4 regions of the Ruegeria sp. CH10 genome follow, and region 1 is predicted to be linked to each of the others. Evidence: riboswitches for the same ligand, from Rfam matches in the RefSeq annotation. Region 1 holds a riboswitch; each other region holds the start of a gene.

Evidence for each region. Region 1 has a riboswitch for cobalamin ahead of ACRZ94_RS11000 (DUF1636 family protein). Riboswitches for the same ligand answer to the same signal wherever they lie in the genome.
Region 2: linked by a shared signal. The riboswitch ahead of ACRZ94_RS16170 (aromatic ring-hydroxylating oxygenase subunit alpha) and the one ahead of ACRZ94_RS11000 (DUF1636 family protein) in region 1 are both predicted to bind cobalamin.
Region 3: linked by a shared signal. The riboswitch ahead of nrdH (glutaredoxin-like protein NrdH) and the one ahead of ACRZ94_RS11000 (DUF1636 family protein) in region 1 are both predicted to bind cobalamin.
Region 4: linked by a shared signal. The riboswitch ahead of ACRZ94_RS12645 (hypothetical protein) and the one ahead of ACRZ94_RS11000 (DUF1636 family protein) in region 1 are both predicted to bind cobalamin.

What each region holds. Positions count from the first base shown of each region.
Region 1 covers NZ_JBQFQY010000003.1:161,685-166,067, reverse strand. The annotation lists gene ACRZ94_RS11010 (GMC oxidoreductase) at 1-923, opposite strand, end outside; gene ACRZ94_RS11005 (DUF3299 domain-containing protein) at 996-1,784, opposite strand; cobalamin riboswitch at 1,886-2,085, shown strand; gene ACRZ94_RS11000 (DUF1636 family protein) at 2,187-2,543, shown strand; gene ACRZ94_RS10995 (ABC transporter ATP-binding protein) at 2,540-3,325, shown strand; gene ACRZ94_RS10990 (ABC transporter substrate-binding protein) at 3,344-4,291, shown strand; gene ACRZ94_RS10985 (FecCD family ABC transporter permease) at 4,293-4,383, shown strand, end outside.
Region 2 covers NZ_JBQFQY010000005.1:286,662-291,044, forward strand. The annotation lists gene ACRZ94_RS16160 (trimethylamine methyltransferase family protein) at 1-577, opposite strand, end outside; gene ACRZ94_RS16165 (LysR substrate-binding domain-containing protein) at 669-1,580, shown strand; cobalamin riboswitch at 1,732-1,933, shown strand; gene ACRZ94_RS16170 (aromatic ring-hydroxylating oxygenase subunit alpha) at 2,016-3,269, shown strand; gene ACRZ94_RS16175 (FAD-binding oxidoreductase) at 3,275-4,354, shown strand.
Region 3 covers NZ_JBQFQY010000005.1:239,516-243,898, forward strand. The annotation lists gene ACRZ94_RS15950 (metal ABC transporter solute-binding protein, Zn/Mn family) at 1-235, opposite strand, end outside; gene ACRZ94_RS15955 (metal ABC transporter permease) at 232-1,134, opposite strand; gene ACRZ94_RS15960 (metal ABC transporter ATP-binding protein) at 1,127-1,885, opposite strand; gene ACRZ94_RS15965 (hypothetical protein) at 1,885-2,007, opposite strand; cobalamin riboswitch at 2,213-2,422, opposite strand; cobalamin riboswitch at 2,549-2,740, shown strand; gene nrdH (glutaredoxin-like protein NrdH) at 2,821-3,042, shown strand; gene nrdI (class Ib ribonucleoside-diphosphate reductase assembly flavoprotein NrdI) at 3,058-3,471, shown strand; gene nrdE (class 1b ribonucleoside-diphosphate reductase subunit alpha) at 3,453-4,383, shown strand, end outside.
Region 4 covers NZ_JBQFQY010000003.1:485,058-489,440, forward strand. The annotation lists gene ACRZ94_RS12635 (DNA polymerase III subunit gamma/tau) at 1-1,068, opposite strand, end outside; gene ACRZ94_RS12640 (protein-tyrosine phosphatase family protein) at 1,205-1,708, shown strand; gene ACRZ94_RS12645 (hypothetical protein) at 1,710-2,117, opposite strand; cobalamin riboswitch at 2,198-2,419, opposite strand; gene ACRZ94_RS12650 (alpha/beta hydrolase family protein) at 2,560-3,417, shown strand; RNA gene ffs (signal recognition particle sRNA small type) at 3,444-3,542, opposite strand; gene ACRZ94_RS12660 (bifunctional 2',3'-cyclic-nucleotide 2'-phosphodiesterase/3'-nucleotidase) at 3,582-4,383, opposite strand, start outside.

The DNA of each region.
Region 1 (4,383 bases):
AGCGTAGCCGTATCGATCACAACGGTTTGCGAGGCCTCTTCGTTCAGATACCGGCCCAGCGCCGGAGACGTCACACCGGACCGCAACAGAATTGCCGCGTTGAAAATGGCATTGGCCCCCAGCCCAAAGGCGCTGGCCCGCACTTGGATGTCTTTCCCATCCGGCCCGCGCAGCACCCCATGCGTGGCCTGCCCACCCTGCAGCAGAATCGCGCGGAACTCGGTCTCAAGCACATAATGGGCGCGGGGATGTGCGAGATGCTCAAATCCGTTCAGGATCGTGAATTTTGCATCTATGGGGCAAATGCCGCAGACGCCATTTGCGCAGCATGTCGGCCGCGTCCCCCCGTTTGCCCGCGCGGTCGGAAGCGGCACCCACGCATTGCTATGGGCCTGCAGCACCTGATCGGCGCGCGATTGTATGTGGTGAGGATGCGGAAAGGGTTTGTCGCGGGGCAGGATATGGTCAGACCCGCCGCCCGCAATCTCCATCAGGGTTTCGGCACGTTCATAATACGGGGTCAGGTCCTCATACCCAAAGGGCCAATCCACCCCGACGCCAAACCGGGTGCGCAGGTGGAAATCATCAGGGTGAAACCGAGGCGTATCCCCCCACCAGAAATTCGAATTGCCACCAAAGGTGATGAAGCTCAGCCAGTCCTTGCGCAAACCGGATGTGTTGCGCTGTGCGATCGGCTCACCCGGTCGCCAGCCATCGCGCAGCTGCGTATCATGGGGGCGCATGCCGCCCTGTTCGACGATCAGCACATCCAGATCGGGCGGTAAACCATGCGCAAAGAACATTGCCGCAAAGCTGCTGCCAACGATCACAACATCCCAGTGCCGGGACGCAACCTGTGCTAGGTCAATGCGTTTCATCTGTTCAACCATGGCCTCTGGCGAGGCGCGAACCACGTTACTCATACACGAAAAAGATGTCTCAGGGTAACGGCGCGCGGGGCTTTGTCAAATAAACAAAGCGCGGGGACGCAACCCTTAGTCCGCAGTTTGCGCGCCGCCACTTTTGCGCCGGTTTGCCTTGCGGAAGTGATCCTTGGTGCTTTGGGTCCAGTTCAACTGCTCCTCCTGTGCAGTCAGGGTTTCGACGTGATCGGACTCCAGCAGGAAGGTCGTGCGCATGGGCATGATCCCGTCAACGACCATCACGTTTTGCGCGGACGGATCAATGCTGAGCGTTCCGGTCAACCGCACGGGCTGATGGACATGGTTGGGCGTCCAGTCGACATTCAACCGGACCCGGATCATCTGATTGGGCGGCGGCGCGGGCAGATGACTGCACATCCCGCTTTGTGGCACCAGATAGACGACACTCTGCCCATCCGCATCCGGCGGCGCAGGGATGGCAAACCCCATCAGCGTGACGGTCTGGCCATCAAGATCGGGATTGCCCGCAGATCCTGCATTATCCCGGCGCTGCGTGACCGCCTGCACCTGATCCAGCAGCCAATCCACATCTATTGCATCGGCTGTCAGAGCGGCCTCGGTTTCTGTTAAAAGCATCTGCCATTTCCGGCGCTCTTCGTCGCTGCCTGCACCCTGTTGCAACCTGCCCCGCAGGCGCAGGGCAAAGATGACATCATCGAACTGTTCGGGCGTGAGGGCGCGAAACGGGTCCTCGTAATTCTGGGCAGCGGGATCTGGCAGTTCAGACCAATCCAACACCTGGCCCGATGCGGCCGCAGTGCCGAACCAGCCCAGGGCCAACAAGGCCAGAATGTGAACCCAATTGCGCATGTCCCGACTGTACCGATCAGACGGGATCATTCCAGCCTCTTTCCGCGGGCACGCGCAGAGTTTATCTGCGCCCGCCCACTCCGGAAACTGTCAAACTGAGAACTTTATCATTGACCCATCGCAGGAACTGGGGCAGTCCATCTGACGATGGTTCCCCGCAAGGGGAAGAGAAAGGGAATACGGTGCGGTTTGCCAACAGGCGCCAAGTCCGTGACTGCCCCCGCAACTGTAAGCGGTGAGCAATGCCAAATATCCACTGGCCCAGCGGCTGGGAAGGATGGCAAAGCCACGACCCGCAAGTCAGGAGACCTGCCATCATGTGTTCAACCAACCCGGGGCGGGGCGTCCTGGAAGGAGGCTATGATGACACGACTGGCGCGTGTTTCGACGATCGATACCCTCTGTGGCCGCTGTTGACGGGCGGGCCTGAGGATGTCGGAAAAATCTGATCATGTCATTCTGATCTGCACGACCTGCAAAGGTGAACTGAGCGCAGAGGCCATTCAAACAGCGCTTGCAGATAAGCTGCCTGTGGGGTTTGCGGTGCGCACCGTGGACTGTATGGCAGGCTGTGCCCGGCCAATAACGGTTGGGTTTCAGGCGGTGGGCAAGGCGCAATACCTGTTCGGCGACATCCGCACGCAGCGCGACATCGACGCGCTGGCCACCTTTGCCCATCAATACCAGCAAAGCGTTGATGGCTGGACCAGCGCAACGGACCGGCCTCGGGCGCTTTATACCAAGACGCTGTCCCGCATGCCGCGACTGGAGTTTGGAGGGCGACCATGACTCACCCTCCCTTTTTGGTTGCTGAAGACCTGGAGTATTACGCCCTGAACGGGGATGTCCTGCTTCAGGGCGTCTCGTTCGAATTGGACAAAGGGGCAATTCTGGCCATTGCGGGGCCCAATGGGGCAGGCAAGACAACGCTGCTGAACCTGCTATGCGGTGCGGCTGATCTGGTTCTGGGCGATGTCCGTGTCGGCGGGCGCAGCCTGAAACAGATGTCGGCCACCGAACGCGCCCGCATGATCGCCGTTGTCAGCCAGCAGGAATACCCTGACGGACGGCTGGAGCTGCGCGATTATGTGGCCCTTGGGCAGATCCCGATCCGCGCCGACCGGTCTGCGGCTGAACACGCGGCTGAACTGGACCGGATACTCGACCTGACCCATCTTGGCGCTCTGGCGGGCAAGCGCATGGCGCAACTGTCCGGGGGTGAGCGTCAGCGGGCGCATATCGCCCGCGCGTTGGCCCAAAACCCGGCCCTACTATTTCTGGATGAACCCACCAACCATCTGGACCCGGATGCCAAGGGGCGGATGCTGTCGCTGGTGGCTGAACTGGGTATCACGGTTGTGATGATCGTGCACGATCTGGTCATGATCCCGGAATTCGCAACCCATGTGGCGCTGATGAAATCCACACGTCTGACCAGCTTTGGCACGGTGGCCGACGTGCTGACACCCGAACATGTGCGCGACACGTTTGGTGTCGATTACCTGTGCTTTCAGCACGAAGGCCGGATGATCCCGGCCCTGGATATCCGAAGAACACCTGTTTCAACTTAACCCAAGGAACTATTGCACATGAAACAACTCTGGTCTGCTGCCGTCGTGGCCACCATTGCGGGGGGTGCCTCGGCACATGAGGTCACGGTCGACAATTGCGGCGAACCGCTGGTCTTTGAAACCCAGCCCGAGCGTCTGGTCGTGCATGACATGAACATGACCGACATGGCCTTTGCGCTGGGTCTGCAGGACAAGATCGTGGGCCTGACCGGCATCACCGGCTGGTACAAAACCAGCCCCGAGTTTGACACTCTGCGCGGTGACATCCCTGAGCTGGCCCCGAAATACCCGACCGTTGAAAACCTGGTCGCGGTAGAGCCCGATCTGTTCTTTGCCGGTTGGTACTACGGCATGAAGCCGGGCGGTGACGTGACCCCCGACACGCTTGCACCCTTTGACATCAAGACCATGATCCTGACGGAAAGCTGCGTGCATCTGGACAAGGACCGCCCCGAGGCCAGCATGGACCTGCTGTTTGACGACGTTCTGCGTCTGGGCACCGTCATGCATGTCGAAGACAAGGCCGAGGCGCTGGTCGCTGGCTGGAAAGAGGAACTGGCCGCGATTCAATCGCAAACCGCCGATGTCGCCAAACCCCGCGTTTTCCTGCTGGACGGCCCGGCAGATGCGCCCTTTACCGCTGGCAAATTCGCCATCCCCGACGCGATGATTGCAGCTGCGGGTGGTGAGAATGTCACCCATGACATGGACACCAGCTGGGGCCGCACCTCGTGGGAGGCCGTGGCCGCCGCGAACCCGGAATTCCTGGTGCTGCTGGACTATCAGACCGGCAATGGCGCGGCGGATACGTTCAAGTTCCTGCAGGAACATCCGGTGATGTCGCAGACTGACGCGGTCAAGAACGAACGCTGGATCGGCCTGCGGTACGAGGAACTGACCCCCGGACCGGCAAATATCGAGGCGATCTCGAAAATGGCCAAGGCAATGCACCCGGGCCTCAACTGATATGACCCGATTGGGCGTTATGCTCGTGCTGGGGGCGGTCATTCTGGCCGCCCTCTTACTGATTTCCACGGTCTACGGCACCACGCCCATCC
Region 2 (4,383 bases), on a different contig from region 1:
TGATGGCACCCAGATGCGGCTTGTCGCTGAGCGTCATGTGGGCGAACATCATGTCCAGATGGCGTTTGCTGACCGGCACGTCGCAGGGTTCGCAGGTGACAAAGCCACCGTGGTGCAGGTTCGGGTGCATGTAGGTCAGTTTGACCAGCTTTTCGAACGACTCGATATCGCCATAGCGGCGGCCGCCTTCCAGATCACGCACGAAGGGCGCACCATAAACCGGCGCGAACACCTGATTGCCATCGCCAATGACGACCGAACGTTCAGGATTGCGGGCGACCTGAGTAAAGCTTTTGGGGGCCTTGGCGCAAAGGCTGCGAATCCACTGCGCATCGGCGCGAACAAGGTCACCTTCGATTCTTGCCCCTTCGCGGCGCCACAGCTCCAGCGCCTCGGGGTCGTCGCGAAACGCAATCCCGACCTCTTCGAAAATCCAGTCGACCTGTGCCTCAAGGCGCTGCAGATCCTCTTCATTCAAAGGATCAAAAAACGCCAAGCGTCGCTGGATATAGGGGGATGCCGGAACTGAACCGGCCTCTGAACCGCGGGAACGGGATTGACGCGCGCGCCGAGCCATTGTGAGCTACTCCATTTTTTCGCGCGACTTTAACGATTGAGGGCCGGGTTGTGACGCTTGTAAATTTGAATGGTTAGCATAAAAGCAATTTATGCAAGAACTCTGGAAGCTCCTTGGCTCACCCCGCCATCTTGTCGTCTTTGAGGCGGCCGCTCGCCTGCAATCCTTTACGCGCGCCGCTGAGGAGCTGAACGTGCAGCAACCCGCCGTCAGCGTCGCAATCCGTCGCCTGGAAGAGGGGTTGGGCACGCCGCTTTTCACCCGCAGCCATCGTCAGGTTGTTCTGACCAGCGCCGGACAACGGCTTTTGGCTGATGTCACGCGCGCCTTTGAGCAGCTGTCTTTGTCAGTGACATCCATTCAACAACTCAACCAGACGGGATATGTGACGCTCAGCGCATCTACGGCGTTTAATAACTATTGGATTATGCCGCGCCTTGCGGAATTGCAGAAACGCTATCCCGGCATTGATTTGCGCCTGCAATCCAGCGACCGGGAACCCGATATCGATGCCGAAAACATAAGCCTTGCGATACGGCTGGGCAATGGGGACTGGTCGGGTTGCGAATGTGCATTGATCGCGCCCGAGGTGATCTATCCCGTCGCATCGCCGCGTGTCATGGCAGCAGCGGTCGATCTGCGCAGCCTTCCGAACCTGTTGACCCAGCGGCTCATCCATCTGGAAGAACCGATACGGCAGCGCCCAAGCTGGAGCGAATGGTTCGCGAATTTTTCAATCCGCACCGCTGTGCCGAACACAGGCCTTCGCCTGAATGATTACGCTCTTGTGCTTCAGGCCGCCATGGCCGGAGAAGGGTTCGCCTTTGGATGGAAACACCTGACGGACAGGCTGGTCAAACAGGGGCTTCTTGCCGCAAAAGCCGATTGGCAATGGGCCACGGGTAAGGGATTTTATCTGGTCTGGTCCAAAAAGACCCCCCTTTCGGATGATGCGCAAAGGGTGAGGGATTGGATCTTACATAAAGTTGAGAAATCCCAATAGCCCCAAGCGGCGGCAAAGCGCGACACAGGGGTTCGGTGGCCTGAGGCCCGAGAAACCCGGCCCCAATATCCGTGCAGCGCCGTCAAAAAATCATCGTGTCAGTTTTTCAGCATAAAATGTCGCATTTTTTCCAGCGGCCAGAAGGACCCCGGCTAGGGTGCGCGTGTGAGGTGCTGCCGCCCGAGACCCGGGCGGTGGATAATTGGGAAGTCGGTGAAATTCCGCCACTGCCCCCGCAACGGTAACGAAGGTCAGGCTCGGCAAGAACCACTGGGACGAGGATCCCGGGAAGGTGCCGAACCGGGTGAAAGCCCCTTCCAAGTCCGGAAACCAGCCTTGCAGATATGTCAAACCGCGGGTGGCGGTGGGGGCGCATGTTCCGGACGCGATCCTCGCGCGGCTCCGGGCTGGTCTTCTTTGTCATCTGCCCAAGCAATGCCGCGGGGCGCGGCAGGAGAGCCAGAAGTGAGCAACATTCAAAGCCTGTTGGCACGTCGAAACCCAGCCTATGCTCTGGAGCAGGCGTTTTACACGGACCCCGATGTTTTTCGGACCGACCTTGAGGCCATACATTACCGCCAGTGGCTGTTTGCCATTCCCGCGTGTGAATTGGTGAAAAAGGGCGATTACGTTACCTATACCGTGGGCGCCTACCGCGTGATTATCGTGCGCGGCGCAGACGATCAGATCCGGGCTTTTCACAACACCTGCCGCCATCGCGGCTCGGTTATTTGCAAGGCGGCAAAGGGCAATGCGCCGAAACTCGTATGCCCATATCACCAATGGACTTATGAGTTGGATGGTTCGCTTCTTTGGGCGCGGGACATGGGCCCCGATTTCGATCCCAAACAACATGGGTTGAAAACCGTGCATTGCCGCGAACTGGCCGGTCTTATCTACATCTGTCTTGCGGATGAGGCCCCCGACTTTGACACCTTTGCCAATATCGCACGCCCCTATCTTGAGCCCCACGACCTGAACAACGCCAAGATCGCGTTTGAAAGCACCATCGTCGAAAAGGGCAACTGGAAACTTGTCTGGGAAAACAACCGTGAATGCTATCACTGTGGCGGCAACCATCCTTCGCTCTGCCGGACTTTCCCGGATGACCCCTCTGTAACCGGGATCGAAGGCGGCGAAACCCCCGCCTTCATGCAAGACCACTTCGACCGGTGCAAAGCGGCCGGCATGCCTTCGCAGTTCTATCTGCATGATGACGGCCAGTACCGTCTGGCGCGGATGCCTCTTAAGGAAGGGGCGGAAAGCTATACGATGGACGGCAAATCCGCCGTGCGCCGGTTTTTGGGCCGCGCGCCCTTTGCCGATGCCGGGACGCTGCTGAAGTTTCATTACCCCAGCACATGGAACCATTTCCTGGCCGATCATTCGATTGTCTTCCGTATTACTCCGATCAGCCCAACCGAGACCGAAGTCACCACCAAATGGCTGGTCAACAAAGAGGCCGTCGAGGGCACAGACTATGACCTAAAGCGTCTGACCGAGGTTTGGATGGCCACCAATGACGAAGACCGGCAGGTGGTCGAGGACAACCAGCTAGGTATCAACAGCCCGGCCTACGTGCCGGGACCCTATTCAGGCATACAGGAATCCGGGGTGCTGCAGTTTGTTGAATGGTATTGCAACACGCTGGCGAATCATGTGGCCCCTGACGTCATGGCTGCGGAGTAACGGGGATGAAAGACCTCAATACAGTGGCCCCGGTCTGGCAGGATAGTGAGATGCTGGAATGCGTCTCGGTCGTGCCTGAAACGCCCAATACGGCCAGCTTTACGTTTCGGGCCCCGTCAGGCGCGTTTTTCGCCTATCATCCCGGCCAGTTTCTGACGCTGGAAATACCAGCCCCCGACCAGCCCGGAGGCGTCGTGCATCGCACTTATACGATCTCGTCCTCTCCATCGCGGCCGCGCTCTGTCACGGTTACTGCCAAAGCGCAGCCCGACAGCATTGGAACGCGCTGGATGCTGGACAACCTGAAGCCGGGCATGGGAATCAGGGCCATCGGTCCGGCTGGCCTGTTCACCAATGTGGAAAGCCCGGCCCGCAAGTTTCTGTTCATCTCGGCAGGCTCGGGCATCACGCCGATGATGTCGATGACCACGTGCATGTGGGATGAAGGGCGCGATCTGGACATCGTTTTCATCAACTGCGCCAAACGCCCGTCCGAGATCATCTTTCGCCAACGTCTGGAACAGATGGCCAGCCGAACGCCCGGTCTGGATCTGAAATTCGTTGTGGAAGAGGCCGACCCCTACCGCCCCTGGACTGGATATCAAGGCCAATTCAACCAATTGATGCTGGGCCTGATGGCTCCGGATTATCTGGAACGTGAGGTGTATTGCTGCGGTCCCGAACCCTTTATGCAGGCCGTCCGCGATGCCCTGACCGGTTTGGGATTCGACATGGGCAGCTACCATCAGGAAAGCTTTGGCGCGCCTGTGGAAACGGTGGCCGATCAGCCGGAACTGGACGATCTGGTACCAGATGACGGGGCAACTGCAGAAATCCATTTTGCAACTTCTGACGTCATCGCCAAAGTGTCGGAAACCGAAACCATTCTGGCCGCAGCGCGGTCGGTTGGCCTGAACATCCCGTCAGGCTGTACCTTTGGGGTGTGTGGCACCTGCAAGGTCAGGAAAACGGCGGGCGAAGTTCATATGGTCCATAATGGCGGGATTTCCGAGGATGATATCGCGGATGGGTACATCCTTGCCTGTTGTTCGAACCCCATCGGCAAAGTCGCTGTCGAGGTCTGACGTCAATCATAGCGGTTTACCTTTTACGC
Region 3 (4,383 bases), on a different contig from region 1:
CCTGGGCCACAGCCTTGGCGTCGGCGACCGACGGCTGATAGACATGCGCGTCGGCATCGGGGCCAACGATGGTTGTTACCGTGGCCAGATCGCCTACGACCTCTTCGACCATATCGCCCAGAATTGAAAAGCTGGCGACGATCTGGATGTCTTCGTCAGCAGCTGCAGCCGGAAATGCGGCCAGAGCAAAGGACGCCGAGGCAATACCGGCGTAGAGGGATTTAATAAGAGTCATTTTGCTCTCTCTTCCTGTTGAATTTGCGCAAGGGGGACGCTCTTTGAAACGGACGATTTGCGCAGCCGCCCGCCAAACCCAAGGGGGCCGAAAATGGCCGAGATCAGAAAGAACACACCCGCCACCAGCACAATGGCCGGGCCCGAGGGCGTGTTTGGAAACAGGTAGGACAGGCTAAGCCCGATCCAGCAGCTGGACAGGGCAAAGACAAAGCCCAAAACCAGCTGCGCCGTGATTGTGCTGGCCCAATAGCGCGCCGCCGTTGCAGGCAGGATCATCAGACCGACAGCCATCAACGTACCCAGCGTCTTGAACGCGGCCAGCAGGTTCAAAACCAGCAGCAGCATGAAACCTTGATCCACCAGCCACGGCCAGCGTGTTTGGGTTTCGAAATAGACCGGGTCGCATGTGCTCACGATCAGCGGGCGCAGAAGAAAGGCAAACGCCACCAGCGTTACAGTCGCAACCCCGCCCACCAGCAACATCGAGGCATCGTCAATCCCAAGGATCGAGCCGAAGAGAAAGCTTTTCAGCGGCACCGCAGACCCGGCCGCCGACAAGATAAAGATCCCCACCGCCAACGCGATCAGATAGAGAGATGCAAGGCTGGCATCGCTGCGCAGGATGGTTCTGCGCGCCAGAAACGCGGTCAGAATGGCAACGCCTACGCCCGCAATCAGCCCACCGACCAATAGCGACATGACCGACAGGCCCGCCGTGACAAAGCCGATAACGATGCCGGGCGTAATCGCATGGGCCATCGCCTCACCCGCCAGCGACAAGCGGCGCAGAACAAGGAACGCCCCCACCGGCGCGACCGAGGCCGACAGAACCGTTGTCGCCACAAAAGCGCGACGCATGAACGCAAAGCTCCACATTTCGGCGAAAAGATCAAACATATGCGCTCTCCGATGCGGGGGAGTTGTTGCGGAACATCCATGAGGCCTGGCTTTCCGACATATAGCCCTGAGTCACCAGCCGGTGGGGGGTCAGCACCTCATTGACCGACCCGTGCGTTGCCTCTTGCCCGCCCAGCAACAGGGCATGGCTGCAATGATCCAGAACCGAGGACAAATCGTGCACGACCAGAACCACCGCACGGCCTTCGTCGCGCCAACGGCGGATGATCTTCAGCAGATGCTCCTCGGTGGATTGGTCAACGGCGGCAAAGGGTTCGTCCAGCAGGATCAAAGGGGCATCCTGCATAATGACCCGCGCAAAAAGCGCCCGCTGCAATTGGCCACCCGACAGCATATGCAGGGGACGGTCGGCGATATCGAGAACACCGGCCTCATCCAAGGCGGCGGTCATCCGATCCCGCGCCGCATTGTCCAGTCCGGACCGAAATCCAAACCCGCGCCACGCACCCATTGCGGCCAGATCCCGCACGCGTATGGGAAACCGCCGGTCGAATTCGGTCATCTGCGCCAGATAGCCGATTTCGCGCGGGCGTCCCTGTGGCCAGTGCAGACTGCCTGAAAGAGGGTCCATCAGGCCCAGCATCATTTTGACAAACGTGCTTTTGCCAGAGCCGTTGGCCCCCAGCACAGCAAGGGTGGTTCCGGCCTCAATATCCATTGAGAGGCGGCGAAACAGCGTCAGATCACTATATCCAAGCGTCAGGTCGCGCAGTTGCAGAACAGTTGTCATCAGATCACCGCATAGATCGATAGCCACAACAGCGCCGACAGCGCCAAAGCGCCTGCCACCAGAACTGTCACGCTGTATTCCGTCAGGCACCTGCCCCATTTGGTCATGGCACGCCTGATCATTGCTGCGCACCGCAAGCGACGAAGCAGCCCGGTAGATCTGCGGGGAAGGCGTTTACCCCATGTGTCCCGTCTTGTGGGACAGGGGATTTTTGTACTGACATGGGCCTCGCCTCCTCCGGTCGGACGGGGGGCAAGCAAGGACACGTCTTTTTACGGCATGGACCGTTTGAAACACTGTCTACTCCCTCTGGGACACCCCGCCCAGCTACGTTAAAATCGGATGGCAGGTCTCCTGACTTGCGGGTCAACGCTGTCCCGATCCTTCCCAGGCTTTGGCCCAGTGGACGATCTCGGGTCGCTTACCGCCTACAGTTGCGGGGGCAGTTACGGATTTGGCATGAAAAGCGCCGCACCGTATTCCCTTTTATCCCGTCCCGCAGATCGCGGTCAGGGAACCATCACGGCGACAAAACACAAACGGGGTTGATTCGACAAGAGATCACACTAGGACTTCACCATTTTGTGGCCGGGGCACGTTTTGTGCGAAAAAGAAATTTATCGGACCTTCACCCTATATATTGACAAGAAGTGGCAACCAAACTCTATATAGTGTTGCTTCGGTTCTTTCGATTCCTGTCGAAAGCTAAGAGGGAAACCGGTGAAAAACCGGCGCTGCCCCCGCAACTGTAAGCGGATCGTTCGGCTGAACACGCCACTGAAAGCGTGCTTTTGGGAAGGCCAGTCCGAACCACGATCCGCAAGCCAGGAGACCTGCCGGGCGCAAATGATAACCACGAACGGAGGGTTCGGGGGCGTGTTCTGGGGCATTTTCCCCGCAGCGTCCTCGACTTTGATTAAAGGACAGAGGACGACATGAGCGTTACCGTATATTCCAAACCCGCCTGCGTACAATGCACCGCAACCACCCGCGCGCTGGATGCAAAGGGCGTCGCCTATGATGTGGTCGATCTGACTCAGGACGACAGCGCCATGACCCATGTGACCGAGCTGGGCTATCGTCAGGCCCCCGTTGTGGTCGCAGGCAGCGCGCATTGGTCGGGCTTTCGCCCCGACATGATCGCCCAACTGGCCTGATCCATGACCGCGCCGATCCCGGCGCTGGTCTATTTCTCATCGAAATCCGGAAACACCCACCGCTTTGTGACGCGGCTGGGGCTGACCTCTTTCCGCATTCCGACCGGGATGGACCCGCTGCCTGACCCCAAAGGCCCCTATGTTCTGATCTGCCCGACCTATGCCGATGGCGAGGGGCGCGGGGCGGTTCCGAAACAGGTGATCCGGTTTCTGAACGACCCGGCCCGCCGCGCCGGGATCATCGGGGTGATCGGCGCTGGAAATCGCAACTTTGGTGCGACCTACGCCATGTCCGGTCGCATCATCGCCCAGAAATGCAACGTTCCGCTGCTCTATTCCTTCGAGCTGGCCGGCACTGACACCGACATCGCCCGCGTCCGCGCCGGGCTTGAAAAACTAGGGAGACACCAATGCTCGACAGCAGCGTAAATGAGCAGGACTATCACGCGCTGAACGCGATGCTGAACCTTTACGATGGTGAGGGGAAGATCAGGTTCGACGCAGACCGCATGGCCGCGCGGCAGTATTTCCTGCAGCATGTGAACCAGAACACCGTGTTCTTCCACTCGCTGGATGAAAAGCTGGGCTATCTGGTGTCCGAAGGCTATTACGAAGCGGCCGTTCTGGACCAGTATTCCAAGAACTTCATGCGTCAGATCTGGGATTCGGCCTATGCCAAGAAATTCCGGTTTCCGACCTTTCTGGGCGCGTTCAAGTATTACACCTCGTACACTCTGAAAACCCGCGACGGGCAACGGTATCTTGAGCGGTACGAAGACCGCGTTGTGATGACCGCACTGGCACTGGCGCGCGGGGATGAGGCGCTGGCCCTGTCCTTCATGGAGGAAATTCTGGATGGCCGGTTCCAACCCGCCACGCCAACCTTCCTGAACGCGGGCAAGGCGTCACGTGGTGAGCTGATCTCGTGCTTTCTGCTGCGGTTGGAAGACAACATGGAAAGCATCGGGCGCGGCATCAACTCGGCCCTGCAACTGTCCAAGCGCGGCGGCGGTGTGGCGCTGCTGCTGACCAATATCCGCGAGCATGGCGCACCGATCAAGGGGATCGAAAACCAGTCCTCGGGCGTGATCCCTGTGATGAAACTGTTGGAGGATAGCTTTTCCTACGCCAACCAACTGGGCGCGCGGCAAGGGGCTGGGGCCGTGTATATGAACGCGCACCACCCCGATATCATGCGGTTCCTCGACACCAAGCGCGAAAACGCGGATGAGAAAATCCGTATCAAGACCCTCAGCCTTGGCGTGGTCATCCCCGACATCACCTTTGAACTGGCGAAAAAGAACGCCGATATGTACCTGTTCTCACCGCATGACGTGGAAA
Region 4 (4,383 bases), 320 kb from region 1:
GGGGGCGGCCGAGACCTCCTCGAGCGCTTTCAGCAGCATCTGCCACATGCGGGTCAGAACGCGCATCGGCAGGGCCTCGGCCATTTGCTGCCCGCGAGCGCGTTCATCGGGGGAAACTGTCGGGTCTTCCGCCGCATCGGGTGTGATTTTGACGACCGAGACCCAGTGTGTGATCTCGGCCAGATCGCGCAGCACGGCCAGCGGGTCGGCCCCTTCGGCATATTGCGCGCCAAGTTCGGTCAGCGCGCCGGCGGCGTCCCCACGCAGGATCATGTCCATCAGGTCCAGCACACGCCCGCGGTCGGCCAGACCCAGCATGGCGCGCACCTGATCGGCACTGGTTTCTCCGGCGCCGTGGGAAATGGCCTGATCCAGCAGCGAGGTTGCATCCCGTGCCGATCCTTCGGCGGCGCGGGTGATCAGGGCCAGAGCATCCTCAGCGATTTGCGCGTTCTCGGCCGCTGCGATCTTGTTCAGCAGGCCGATCATGTCCTCGGGCTCGATCCGCCGCAGGTCAAAGCGCTGACAGCGGGACAATACCGTCACCGGCACTTTGCGAATCTCGGTGGTTGCAAAGATGAACTTCACATGTTCGGGCGGTTCCTCAAGCGTCTTGAGCAGCGCGTTGAAGGCGCTGGTCGACAGCATGTGGACCTCATCGATGATATAGATCTTGTAACGGGCGCTGGCGGCACGGTACCGCACACTGTCGATGATCTCGCGGATGTCGTTCACGCCGGTGCGGCTGGCGGCGTCCATCTCCATCACGTCGACATGGCGGCCTTCCATGATGGCGGTGCAGTGTTCGCACTGGCCGCAAGGCTCGGTCGTTGGGCCACCAGTACCATCGGGTCCGATGCAGTTCATGCCCTTGGCAATGATCCGGGCCGTCGTGGTTTTGCCGGTGCCGCGAATGCCGGTCATGATGAAGGCTTGCGCGATCCGATCCGCCTCGAACGCGTTTTTCAGGGTGCGCACCATGGCGTCCTGACCGACCAGATCGGCAAAGGTTTCCGGGCGGTATTTGCGGGCAAGAACCTGATAGGCGGGGCTGGGCGTGTCGGTCATGGGGGCTCTGTCGGATTCGGGTTCCGATGCAGCGTAGAGACCCCCGCCGCCCGCGTCCACCGCCGCAATGGGTGAAATTCGGTTTGCATCGCGCTTTGCGCATCGTAGAAGCGCATCTGAAAAAAGGGGCACGCATATGAGTCATTTTGCGATTCATGCAGTGAACGTGGGAAACGGGCTGCTTGCCCTGTCGCCTCTGCCGGGTCGGGCGGGGGGCTACGTATGGGATTTCTCGGTCCTGCGGGAATGGCAGCCGAAGCTGGTGATTTCGATGACCACTGGTGCGGAGATGCAGCAGGCAGGCGCCTCTCGCCTTGGGGATGATCTTCGCGATGCGGGTATCCAATGGGCGCATTTGCCGGTTGCCGATTTTGGCACGCCGCCCTCTGATATTCAGGCCGTCTGGCCCGATGTCAGCACCGCAGCGAAAGAGGTATTGGCCGGTGCGGGGCGGGTGCTGGTCCATTGTCGGGGCGGGTGCGGACGCTCGGGAATGGTCGTGCTACGCCTGATGGTCGAACTGGGCGAGTTGCCGGACGCGGCGCTGAAGCGCCTGCGCGCGGTTCGCCCTTGTGCGGTCGAAACCGAAGGTCAGATGGAATGGGCGGTGCAAGCCCATCGCGCCACCCCGGAAGGATAGATTAGAGAGCCACCCGCTGTTCCGGCCGGACCGCCGCCCCGGTTGCCAGTTTCGACACTTGCAGCATTGCGCAAGGAGGCGTCGGCAACATCTGAGCCGGGCGGGTGGTGAACTCTGGCCCGAACAGCATTTCTGCGTAGTCCTCCAGCGCGTCGATGGGGGCGTCAGCCTCGGCCCCGCCGAACATGAGGATTTGGTCTCTGTTCGCCCGATACCGAACAGCACATCCTTGCGGGCAATGGGCCAGCTCTGCGCTGCCTTCAAATTCGAAATCGTCGGATGTGGCCGGTATTGCGCTTTCCATGGCTTGCACGATGGCGCGGGCCATCTGCGCCAGGGCCGGGCAGGTCTTGCCGGTTTTCTGGCATAGGGTGGCTGAGAATTCGTGCGTCTTTGTCTTCCAGATCATACTGCGCCCTCCGCGCATTGAGCGGGGCAAAGATCAGGTGTGACAGCGAACTGACGACCTGCCCGGACACCCCGCCCGAGTTACAGTTGTGTTCGATGGCAGGTCTCCTGACTTGCGGGTCATCGCGTTGCCGACCTTCCCAGCCTTTCGGCCAGTGGTATTTTGGCATTGCTCACCGCTTACAGTTGCGGGGGCAGTCGCGGCCTTGGTTCATATCGGCATAGCCAATCAGAACCGCACCGTGTTCCCTTTTCATCCCGCCCCGAAGATCGGGGACGAGAACCATCGCGCAATCGCTAGCGGGTGCAGGTGACCCGAGTCAAGCGCGCAATTGACGCGACGAGGTGGACGCATGGTCATGTTGCGCCCCTGTTGACTTGGGTCGGGAAATCGGGCCGGTATAGAAAAGTGAACCGTCTGGTTCAGAATCGGGAGCCGCGCCATGCTGGACACCGCGCAGACTGTATCGACGCAGGACTTCGAATTCCCCTCGGGCACAGGCACGCTGTCTGCGCGTCTTTATGCGCCGGTGGCTGATCCTGAAGTTGCCGTTGTGATTCACGGTGCGACAGGTGTGCCGCGCGACTATTACCAGCACTTTGCCCGGTGGTTGGCGGCCGAACAGGGCATGGCTTGCATGACCTATGACTACAGCGATTTTGGCCATTCGCTGAAGGGGCCGTTAAAGGCATCCACGGTCACAATGGCGGATTGGGCTTTGATCGATATGCCTGCGGCGCGAACCGAGATGCGGAGACGGTTTCCCGAGGCTCAGCAGTGGAGCATCGGTCATTCCGTCGGTGGTATGTTGGGGCCTGTTCAGCCGGATATTGATCTGATCGACCGTATGATCTGTGTCTGCTCCGGGCCTGTGACAGTGTCTGACCATCCTTGGCCTTACCGGGCGCTGGCTTTGTTGTTCTGGTACGGTCATGCGCCGCTTGCAGTAAAAGCGCTCGGCTATCTGCCGGGCAAAGCCTTGGGCTTTGGCGCTGATTTGCCAGCCAGCGTCTATTGGCAATGGCGCCGTTGGTGCACCGCGCCCCGCAATTACCTGCCCGAGATCGGCCAAACCCTGCCCGACGCGGGGTGGGCGCAATCGAGAACCCCGGTGGATTTGTACACGTTTGACGACGATGATGTCGTGCCGCCGAACGCGGTGTGGCGGCTGGCCGATCTGTACGGACCGCACGCGCGCCGCCATCTCTTGTCACCGGGGGATTTCGGTCTGACCAAAGTGGGCCATATCGGCGCGTTCGCCCGACGCAGCGCAGCCGTCTGGCCAAAGCTGATCGCATAGCGCGTATTATTCTTCTTGTGGGGATGAAGTGAGAGGTTGGACATCGACCCAAGCGGGGCTCGTTGTGGCTGCTTCCTTCCGGACCTGACCAGGTTGGCGAGGCGCTCGCCCGCGCCAACCTCTCAGGGCTTGATATAAGTAAGGAACCGGTGGAACGCAACCCGTCACAGGGCCAATCGGATTTGTAAAAACCCCTCGGCGTCTTCGCCCAGCACCTGCGGACGATAAGCATCCAGTTCTGAGATATGTTGCGTCGCTTTCGAGCCGGTTCGGATCAGTGCGGTGGCGCCGCCGGGTATCGGAGCAAACCGAAACGGCCGGGATACATGGTGCAAAGGGTCCTGTGGCAGGTTGCCTGCGATATAGGCCTGTAAGACCTCCTGCACTGACAGGATCGGAAGGGGGATTCGTTCTGCCCGCTCCAAATGCGGGAAGTGACCACCGCCATTGGCTCTGTAATTGTTCAGAGCAACCACAAAACGCTGATCAGGGCGCAGCGGGTTGCCCTGAAACAGGATGTTCCGAACCCGGGAGGCCTGGGGATGGATGGTTTGCCCTGACGGATCAAACCGGGCGGGCTGCGTCAGGTCAATCTGGCAGCTGAGCCCATGAAGAATATCAAAGTTATGGCCCACGCGGCGGGGGTCTACCAAGTCGGTTTCCTGCCCGGGTATGATCTGATTGAACACACTGGCCGACATTTCCAACCAGTCGCCGAGCTGAGTGCCGTCAAGGATCAGCGCCTGTAGTTCGTTGGGAAAGACATACAGGTCCTTGACGTGGCGCAGGCAAATCTCGCCCGCCGGCACGTCGGTAAAGAACCGGGGCCCGGCCCGTCCACCGAATTTAGACGGGGCGATGGCCGAGATCAGCGGCAACTGCGCATAGGCCGTGCCCTGCAGATAAGGCCGTAGACCCGCGGCCTGTGCGGCTGCGGCCAGCGCTAGACCCCTGTCTTCGGAGCAG